DNA from 3 places in the Streptomyces sp. NPDC031132 genome. Region 2 is predicted to be linked to each of the others. Evidence: predicted binding sites of a transcription regulator. Region 2 holds the regulator's gene; each other region holds the start of a gene.
What was found. The regulator HrcA, encoded in region 2, represses chaperone genes, less so after heat shock. The targets are predictions, from matches to a motif close to TTNGCACTCNGNNNNNCNGAGTGCNAA.

Region 1 (3,274 bases), on a different contig from region 2:
GTTGTCGAGGAGGTTGGTCCGCAGCAGGGTGTACAGCCACAGCCCGCCGACGCCCAGCACCGCGGCCATCGCGAGGGCGGCGGCCACGGCGGCGCGGCGCCGGAGCGGCCCGGGGCCGGGCTTGCGGACCGGGCCGGGCCGGCCGCCCCCGCCCGGACCCTCTCCTCGGCGTTGCGAACGGACCGATCCGGCCATTTCCGGAGGTCCGGTCCTAGCCACCGTCCGGGGCCATCCGGTAGCCGGTGCCGTGGACGGTGCGGATCGAGCGGCGGCCGAAGGGGGCGTCGATCTTCTTGCGCAGCGAGGAGACGTACACCTCGACGATGTTCGGGTCGATGGTGTGCGGGGTGTCCCAGACCTGGTCCAGGATGTCCTGCTTGGCGACGGCCAGGCCGGGCTGCTCCATCAGGCAGGCGAGCACGCCGAGCTCGCGGGCGGTGAGCTCGATGTCCTGCGTGCCGCGGCGGCAGCGGCGGCCGGCGGGGTCGAGGACGAGGTCGCCGGCCTGGAGCGTGCCGGAGCCTGCGGCGGGCGTGGCGGCGGCGGTCGTCGCGGTCGCCCGGCGGGCGAGGGCGCGGAGGCGGGCGGCCAGGACCACGAACGAGAACGGCTTGGTGAGGTAGTCGTCGGCGCCGGAGTCGAGGCCTTCGGCCTCGTCGTACTCGCCGTCCTTGGCGGTCAGCATGAGCACGGGCGTGGGGTCGCCGTCGGCCCGCATGCGGGAGCAGATCTCGTAGCCGCTGAGGCCGGGCAGCATCAGGTCGAGCAGGACGGCGTCGTACGAGCCGGTGCGGGCGAGGTCCAGGCCGCGGTGGCCGTCGTGGGCGGTGTCGACCCAGTGGCCGTCGGCGGAGAGGCCGCGCCGCAAGGACTCGGCGAGGCCTTCTTCGTCTTCGACCACGAGGATGCGCACGCCCCCAAGCGTCACATACCGCCCATCCTGCCGGACCCGGCCCCTGGACCCCCCGGCCCCCGGACCCCGGCCCCGGACCCCGCGCCTCAAACGCCGGCGGGGCTGAAATCTGCGGAGCGTGTTGGCACTCCGCTTGACCGAGTGCTAATCGCCGGAATAGTCTCGCACCTGGCACTCGCCACCGGTGAGTGCCAACACAGCGACGGGCAGGTCCGGCACCCGCGACGACGGATCCACCTGGTCGCCACCTCAGACAGTTAGCCCCGTGAGATCTCCGAAGGGGGAGGTCGGATCGTGACGACCACCAGCTCCAAGGTTGCCATCAAGCCGCTCGAGGACCGCATCGTGGTCCAGCCGCTCGACGCCGAGCAGACCACGGCTTCCGGCCTGGTCATCCCGGACACCGCGAAGGAGAAGCCCCAGGAGGGCGTCGTCCTCGCCGTGGGCCCGGGTCGCTTCGAGGACGGCCAGCGTCTCCCGCTGGACGTCAGCGTCGGCGACATCGTGCTGTACAGCAAGTACGGCGGCACCGAAGTGAAGTACAGCGGCGAGGAGTACCTCGTCCTCTCGGCTCGCGACGTGCTCGCGATCATCGAGAAGTAAGACGCACCGGTATTTCGCGTCACCTGTATTGCTGAGCTGCGCCCCTGGTCACCCCGCTGATTGCCGGGCGGCAAGGGGCGCAGTTCGTTAAACCCGAGTTTTCGAGAGGGCTGAACCGCTCCCATGGCGAAGATCCTGAAGTTCGACGAGGACGCCCGTCGCGCCCTCGAGCGCGGCGTCAACAAGCTTGCCGACACGGTCAAGGTGACGATCGGCCCCAAGGGCCGCAACGTCGTCATCGACAAGAAGTTCGGCGCCCCCACCATCACCAACGACGGTGTCACCATCGCCCGCGAGGTCGAGCTGGACGACCCGTACGAGAACCTGGGCGCGCAGCTCGTGAAGGAGGTGGCGACCAAGACCAACGACATCGCGGGTGACGGCACCACCACCGCCACCGTGCTGGCCCAGGCGCTGGTCCGCGAGGGTCTGCGCAACGTCGCCGCCGGCGCCTCCCCGGCCGCCCTGAAGAAGGGCATCGACGCCGCGGTCAAGGCCGTGTCCGAGGAGCTCCTCGCGACCGCCCGCCCGATCGAGGACAAGTCCGACATCGCCGCCGTGGCCGCGCTCTCCGCGCAGGACCAGCAGGTCGGCGAGCTCATCGCCGAGGCGATGGACAAGGTCGGCAAGGACGGTGTCATCACCGTCGAGGAGTCCAACGCCTTCGGCCTGGAGCTGGAGTTCACCGAGGGCATGGCCTTCGACAAGGGCTACCTCTCCCCGTACATGGTCACCGACCAGGAGCGTATGGAGGCCGTCCTCGACGACCCGTACATCCTGATCAACCAGGGCAAGATCTCCTCCATCCAGGACCTCCTGCCCCTGCTCGAGAAGGTCATCCAGGCCGGCGGCTCCCGCCCGCTGCTGATCATCGCCGAGGACGTCGAGGGCGAGGCGCTCTCCACCCTCGTCGTCAACAAGATCCGCGGCACCTTCAACGCGGTCGCCGTCAAGGCCCCCGGCTTCGGTGACCGCCGCAAGGCGATGCTCCAGGACATGGCCACCCTCACCGGTGCCACCGTCATCGCCGAGGAGGTCGGCCTCAAGCTCGACCAGGCCGGTCTGGACGTCCTCGGTTCCGCGCGCCGCGTGACCATCTCCAAGGACGACACCACGATCGTCGACGGTGCCGGCAGCTCCGACGAGGTCCTCGGCCGCGTCAACCAGATCAAGGCCGAGATCGAGTCCACGGACTCGGACTGGGACCGCGAGAAGCTGCAGGAGCGCCTGGCGAAGCTCGCCGGCGGCGTCTGCGTCATCAAGGTCGGCGCCGCCACCGAGGTGGAGCTCAAGGAGAAGAAGCACCGCCTCGAGGACGCCATCTCGGCGACCCGCGCCGCGGTCGAGGAGGGCATCGTCTCCGGCGGTGGCTCCGCGCTCGTCCACGCCGTGAAGGTGCTGGAGGACAACCTGGGTCTGTCCGGCGACGAGGGCACGGGTGTCGCGGTCGTCCGCCGCGCCGCCGTCGAGCCGCTGCGCTGGATCGCCGAGAACGCCGGCCTCGAGGGCTACGTCATCACCTCGAAGGTGGCGGAGCTGGAGAAGGGCAACGGCTTCAACGCCGCCACCGGCGAGTACGGCGACCTGGTCAAGGCCGGCGTCATCGACCCGGTCAAGGTCACCCGCTCCGCGCTGGAGAACGCCGCTTCCATCGCCTCCCTGCTGCTCACGACCGAGACCCTGGTCGTCGAGAAGCCGGCCGACGAAGAGGCCGACGCCGGTCACGGCCACGGTCACGGCCACAGCCACTGACCTGCC
Region 2 (3,274 bases):
CGGCACCGCGTCGCTGCCCGCCTGCGGTTCGCCCGACTCCTCGACGAGGTCCCCGCAGAACACCGTCTCGCGCTCGCCCGGCACGAAGACGGCCAGGTCGTACCCGGTGTGCCCGGGCCCGACGTTGGCCAGCAGCACCTGCACCCCGCCCAGCTCCAGCGTCCATTCGCCCGACACGGAATGCCTCGGCACCACCAGCAGGTCCGCCGCCTCGGCGGCCTCGGCCTCCGCCAGCCCCTGCCGGACCGCGTCGTCGCGCAGCTCCTCGCGCCCGGCCGACAGCTCCGCGGCCAGCCCGACCGCCCCGTACACCTCGGCCCCGGCGAACGCGGCCACGCCCAGGACATGATCGAAATGGCCGTGCGTGAATGCGATATGCGTCACGCGCCGGCCGGTCAGCCGCTCCGCCTCGGCCCGCAGCTGTGCGCCTTCGCGTACGCACGAGCCCGGATCGATCAGGAGCACCGATTCGTCCCCCACCACCAGCCCCGCCGTGCAATCCCACACCGGGAGCCGCCTCCGGCCGCTCCGCGCGGTCAGCCGTTCCCAGCCCGCCTCTTCCCAACGCACGTCCATGCCGCGACGCTACCTTGGCGGGCCTCCCTTGCCAGGGTCTTACTACCCGGCCGTACACTGAGCGGGGGATCTCTGGCACTCGAACGATCAGAGTGCCAACGAGGCCAACGACCAAGACAACGGACCAGAGCTGGAGGTGTGCGCGCGATGCTCAGCGAACGCAGACTCGAAGTGCTGCGCGCCATCGTCCAGGACTACGTCGGGACGGAGGAGCCGGTCGGCTCCAAGGCGCTCACCGAGCGGCACCGGCTCGGCGTCTCGCCCGCCACCGTGCGCAACGACATGGCCGTGCTGGAGGAGGAGGGCTATATCGCGCAGCCCCACACCAGCGCCGGCCGGATCCCCACGGACAAGGGCTACCGGCTCTTCGTCGACAGGCTGGCGGGGGTCAAGCCGCTGTCGACGCCCGAGCGCCGGGCCATCCAGAACTTCCTCGACGGGGCCGTCGACCTCGACGACGTGGTCGGCCGTACGGTGCGCCTGCTCGCGCAGCTCACCCGGCAGGTCGCCGTCGTCCAGTACCCGAGCCTGACCCGGTCCACGGTCCGGCACGTCGAGCTGCTGTCGCTCGCTCCGGCCCGGCTCATGCTCGTGCTGATCACCGATACAGGACGGGTCGAGCAACGGCTCGTGGACTGCCAGACCCCGTTCGGCGAGACCTCGCTCGCCGATCTGCGGGCACGGCTCAACAGCAGGGTCGTCGGCCGCCGCTTCACGGACGTGCCGCAGCTCGTGCAGGACCTGCCGGAGTCGTTCGAGCCGGATGACCGCAGCACGGTGTCGACCGTGCTCGCGACCCTGCTGGAGACGCTGGTCGAGGAGGCCGAGGAGCGGCTGATGATCGGCGGAACCGCCAATCTCACGCGCTTCGGACACGATTTTCCCCTGACGATCAGGCCGGTGCTCGAGGCGCTGGAGGAGCAGGTCGTGCTCCTCAAGCTGCTCGGCGAGGCCAACGAGTCGGGAATGGCCGTACGGATCGGGCACGAGAATGCCTACGAGGGACTGAACTCCACGTCCGTCGTCTCGGTCGGCTACGGTTCGGGCGGCGAAACAGTCGCCAAACTCGGCGTGGTCGGACCGACCCGCATGGACTACCCCGGAACGATGGGAGCGGTACGCGCAGTGGCACGTTACGTCGGACAGATCCTGGCGGAGTCGTAAGTGGCCACGGACTACTACGCCGTTCTCGGCGTGCGCCGCGACGCATCGCAGGACGAGATCAAGAAGGCCTTCCGCCGCCTCGCGCGCGAACTCCACCCGGACGTGAATCCGGACCCGAAGACGCAGGAGCGCTTCAAGGAGATCAACGCGGCCTACGAGGTGCTCTCGGACCCGCAGAAGAAGCAGGTCTACGACCTCGGCGGCGACCCGCTGTCCTCCTCGGGCGGCGGTGGCGCGGGCGGCTTCGGAGCGGGTGGCTTCGGCAACTTCTCCGACATCATGGACGCCTTCTTCGGCCAGGCCTCGCAGCGCGGACCGCGCTCGCGGACCCGCCGCGGCCAGGACGCCATGATCCGCCTCGACCTGGAGCTGGACGAGGCCGCCTTCGGCACGACCAAGGACATCCAGGTCGACACGGCCGTCGTCTGCACCACCTGCTCCGGCGAGGGTGCCGCCCCCGGCACCTCGGCGCAGACGTGTGACATGTGCCGTGGCCGCGGTGAGGTGTCGCAGGTCACCCGGTCCTTCCTGGGCCAGGTCATGACCTCGCGCCCCTGCCCCCAGTGCCAGGGCTTCGGCACCGTGGTCCCGACCCCGTGCCCCGAGTGCGCGGGCGACGGCCGGGTCCGCTCCCGGCGCAGCCTCACGGTCAAGATCCCGGCCGGTGTCGAGAACGGCACCCGGATCCAGCTCGCGGGCGAGGGTGAGGTCGGCCCCGGCGGTGGCCCCGCCGGCGACCTGTACGTGGAGATCCACGAGCTGTCGCACCCGACCTTCCAGCGGCGCGGGGACGACCTGCACTGCACGGTGACCATCCCCATGACGGCAGCGGCCCTCGGCACCAAGTGCCCGCTGGAGACGCTGGACGGCATGGAGGAGATCGACATCCGCCCCGGCACCGGCTCGGGCCAGTCGATCCCGCTGCACGGGCGCGGCGTCACGCACCTGCGCGGCGGCGGCCGCGGCGACCTGATCGTCCACGTCGAGGTCACCACCCCGGGCAAGCTGGACGCCCAGCAGGAGGAGCTGCTGCGCCAGCTCGCCAAGCTGCGCGGCGAGGAGCGGCCCATGGGCCAGTTCGCGCCGGGTCAGCAGGGCCTGTTCAGCCGCCTGAAGGACGCCTTCAACGGCCGCTGACCGGCCTGTCGGCACACGTACGAGCCCGGTCCGGGGATGCCCCGGACCGGGCTCGCCGCATCGATCCGGACGCCGCCGTTGAAGCGGACTATGCCAGGCGAATGCCGTGATTCGGCCCGGTGAGCGGGACATGGCACGATGCAGTGCATGTCCTCCGCACCGAACGGTCTCTCCCCGTACCCGATCGTGCAGGCTCCCATGGCGGGCGGCGCCTCCTGTCCGCCGCTCGCCGCCGCCGTGTGCGAGGCGGGCGGGCTGGGCTTCCTGGCCGGCGGCTACAAGACCGCCGACGGCATGTACCAGGAGATCAAACAGCTGCGCGCGCTCACCCGGCGCCCGTTCGGCGTGAACCTCTTCATGCCGCAGACCGGGTACGTGGACCAGGCCGCCGTGGAGG
Region 3 (3,274 bases), on a different contig from region 2:
CGACAGGTCGAGCTTCTCGAAGACCGCGGAGGCCTGGAGCAGGGCCACGCCACCACCGGCGACGATGCCCTCCTCGACGGCCGCCTTCGCGTTGCGAACGGCGTCCTCGATGCGGTGCTTGCGCTCCTTGAGCTCCACCTCGGTCGCGGCGCCGGCCTTGATGACGGCCACGCCGCCGGCCAGCTTCGCGAGGCGCTCCTGGAGCTTCTCGCGGTCGTAGTCCGAGTCGGAGTTCTCGATCTCGGCGCGGATCTGGTTGACGCGACCCTGGACCTGGTCGCTGTCGCCGGAGCCGTCGACGATCGTGGTCTCGTCCTTGGAGATGACGACCTTGCGGGCGCGGCCGAGCAGGTCGAGGCCCGCGTTCTCGAGCTTGAGGCCGACCTCCTCGGAGATGACCGTGCCGCCCGTGAGGATGGCGATGTCGCCGAGCATGGCCTTGCGGCGGTCGCCGAAGCCCGGGGCCTTGACGGCGACGGACCGGAAGGTGCCGCGGATCTTGTTGACGACCAGGGTCGACAGGGCCTCGCCCTCGACGTCCTCGGCGATGATCAGCAGCGGCTTGCCGGACTGCATGACCTTCTCGAGCAGCGGAAGGAGGTCCTTCACGTTGCCGATCTTGGAGTTGACGATCAGGATGTACGGGTCGTCCAGGGACGCCTCCATACGCTCCATGTCGGTGGCGAAGTACGCCGAGATGTAGCCCTTGTCGAAGCGCATGCCCTCGGTGAGCTCGAGCTCCAGACCGAAGGTCTGGGACTCCTCGACGGTGATGACGCCTTCCTTGCCGACCTTGTCCATGGCCTCGGCGATGAGCTCGCCGATCTGGGTGTCGGCGGCGGAGATGGAGGCCGTCGAAGCGATCTGCTCCTTGGTCTCGACATCCTTCGCCTGCTCGAGCAGGGCGCCGGAGACGGCCTCGACGGCCTTCTCGATGCCACGCTTGAGGGCCATCGGGTTGGCACCGGCGGCCACGTTGCGCAGGCCCTCGCGGACGAGCGCCTGGGCGAGCACGGTGGCGGTGGTCGTACCGTCGCCCGCGACGTCGTCCGTCTTCTTGGCGACTTCCTTGACCAGCTCGGCGCCGATCTTCTCGTACGGGTCCTCGAGCTCGATCTCCTTGGCGATGGAGACACCATCGTTGGTGATCGTGGGGGCGCCCCACTTCTTCTCAAGGACGACGTTGCGACCCTTGGGGCCAAGGGTGACCTTGACGGCGTCGGCGAGCTGGTTCATCCCGCGCTCGAGACCGCGCCGGGCCTCCTCGTCGAACGCAATGATCTTGGCCATCTGAAGTGGTCCTCCAGGACTGGGGTTCCCCCTGCGCCGCCGGCGCCAGGGGAGGGTTGGATTGCTCCGGACCGCGCCCGCGCCCGCGACGGACGGCCTGCGTGCCCGGCGGTTCCTTCCCGCCGGACCCTGCGGGCCTCACCGACCCGGTCCTGTGTAGTAGCACTCTCGACAGGAGAGTGCTAACGCCAATGATTAGCACTCGACCCCCTCGAGTGCAAGCGGCTTGAGGGAACGCCGGGCCGACGTCCGGGCCCGGCACGAGGGGCGGCACGGGGCGGCGCGCGGGCGACACGCGCGCGCTGCGGGGGCAGCACGAAGGGCCCGCATCCCTCCTCCAGGATGCGGGCCCTTCATGTGTATGCGTCGGTGGTCGATCGCGCCGGGACTAGACGGCGAGCTTGACCATGTCCGCCTGCGGACCCTTCTGGCCCTGCGAGATCTCGAACTCGACCCGCTGACCCTCTTCAAGGGTGCGGTACCCGTCCATCTGGATGGCGCTGTAGTGGACGAACACATCCGCACCACCGTCGACCGCGATGAAGCCGTAGCCCTTCTCCGCGTTGAACCACTTGACGGTGCCCTGAGCCATGCCTAACTCCCCTATTACTGGCCCTTGCGCAGGACCGCACTTCGCGGTCCCGGGTCAGAACTTGCGCCGGAACGCCTCGACCGGGGCTGAATGTATCTGCACCGCTGCTGTCTGCAACAGGTCAATCCGACGAGAAATCTGGACACGGGGATACATTGAAATAGAGTGAAAATTTGGCATATTGCCGGGCAACTCGGACCCGGCATATCTCGCCAAAGCCCCATACCGCACTTGCATATTGACTCAATGTCAACCCTCACTCGACCCGCTCATATGCGGGTGGCAAGAACAGCGGAGGGGACTTCCCCAACTCTACCGCGCCCAACCAAGCAGAATTGCCCCCTCCGCTTTTAGCGGAGGGAGCAATTCGGGGCTTTCGCGTATCAGCAGCCGCCGGCGACGGCGGGAATGATCGAGACACCCGCACCGTCCGGCGTCACCGCGTCCAGGCCGCCCTCGAAGCGCACGTCGTCGTCGTTGACGTAGACGTTCACGAAGCGGCGCAGCTTGCCCTGGTCGTCCAGGACGCGGGCGGCGATGCCCGGGTGGTTCGCCTCCAGGGACGCGATGACCTCGGAGAGGGTCGCGCCCTCGGCGGCGACCTCGGCCTGGCCGCCGGTGTAGGTGCGCAGGATGGTGGGGATGCGGACGTTGACGCTCATGGCGCTGCTGCCTTTCCGGGGGTTCGGGGAGGGAGGGGGTGTCCGGCGGATCAGGGCCGGATCAGCCCGGGGTGTCTCGTGCCGTGGATTGCAAGGCGGAGGAGGGAGTCGACGCGGAGCGTCGGCGACTGACGACAACGCAGCAAGGCGCGGTGCCAGAGACCCCGGGCCCGGCCTTGGTCCGCCGGCCACCCCCTAGGCCAGGCCGGCTGCGCGGAACGCGTCCAGGCTCGGGCGGATGGTGGCGGTCTGCCCGCTGTCCGCGGCCACCGCCTCCAGGGTCTTGAGGCCGTCACCGGTGTTGAGGACCACCGTGGTCAGCGCCGGGTCGAGCTGCCCGTTCTCGATGAGCTTCTTGGTCACGCCGACGGTCACGCCGCCCGCGGTCTCGGCGAAGATGCCCTCGGTCTGCGCGAGGATCTTGATGGCCTCGACGACCTGCTCGTCGTTGACGTCCTCGACGTAGCCGCCCGTACGGCGGGCGATGTCCAGGACGTACGGGCCGTCGGCCGGGTTGCCGATGGCCAGCGACTTGGCGATGGTGTTCGGCTTCTGCGGGCGGACCACGTCGTGGCCGGCCTTGAAGGCGGTGGAGACCGGGGAGCAGCCCTCGGCCTGGGCGCCGAAGATCTTGTAAGGCTTGTCCTCGACCAGGCCGAGCTTGACCAGCTCCTGCAGCCCCTTGTCGATCTTCGTCAGCTGCGAGCCGGACGCGATCGGGATCACGATC

Region 1: a site for HrcA is predicted at 1,035-1,061, ahead of groES (co-chaperone GroES). Genes of this name have one in related genera too.
Region 3: a site for HrcA is predicted at 1,450-1,476, ahead of groL (chaperonin GroEL). Genes of this name have one in related genera too.

What each region holds. Positions count from the first base shown of each region.
Region 1 covers NZ_JBVIGX010000003.1:342,143-345,416, reverse strand. The annotation lists gene ACZ49B_RS07230 (sensor histidine kinase) at 1-195, opposite strand, end outside; gene ACZ49B_RS07225 (response regulator transcription factor) at 212-913, opposite strand; gene groES (co-chaperone GroES) at 1,208-1,516, shown strand; gene groL (chaperonin GroEL) at 1,640-3,268, shown strand.
Region 2 covers NZ_JBVIGX010000002.1:548,282-551,555, reverse strand. The annotation lists gene ACZ49B_RS05570 (MBL fold metallo-hydrolase) at 1-576, opposite strand, end outside; gene hrcA (heat-inducible transcriptional repressor HrcA) at 724-1,740, shown strand; gene dnaJ (molecular chaperone DnaJ) at 1,741-2,877, shown strand; gene ACZ49B_RS05555 (nitronate monooxygenase) at 3,025-3,274, shown strand, end outside.
Region 3 covers NZ_JBVIGX010000013.1:117,318-120,591, forward strand. The annotation lists gene groL (chaperonin GroEL) at 1-1,290, opposite strand, end outside; gene ACZ49B_RS21025 (cold-shock protein) at 1,679-1,882, opposite strand; gene ACZ49B_RS21030 (MoaD/ThiS family protein) at 2,266-2,544, opposite strand; gene thrC (threonine synthase) at 2,740-3,274, opposite strand, start outside.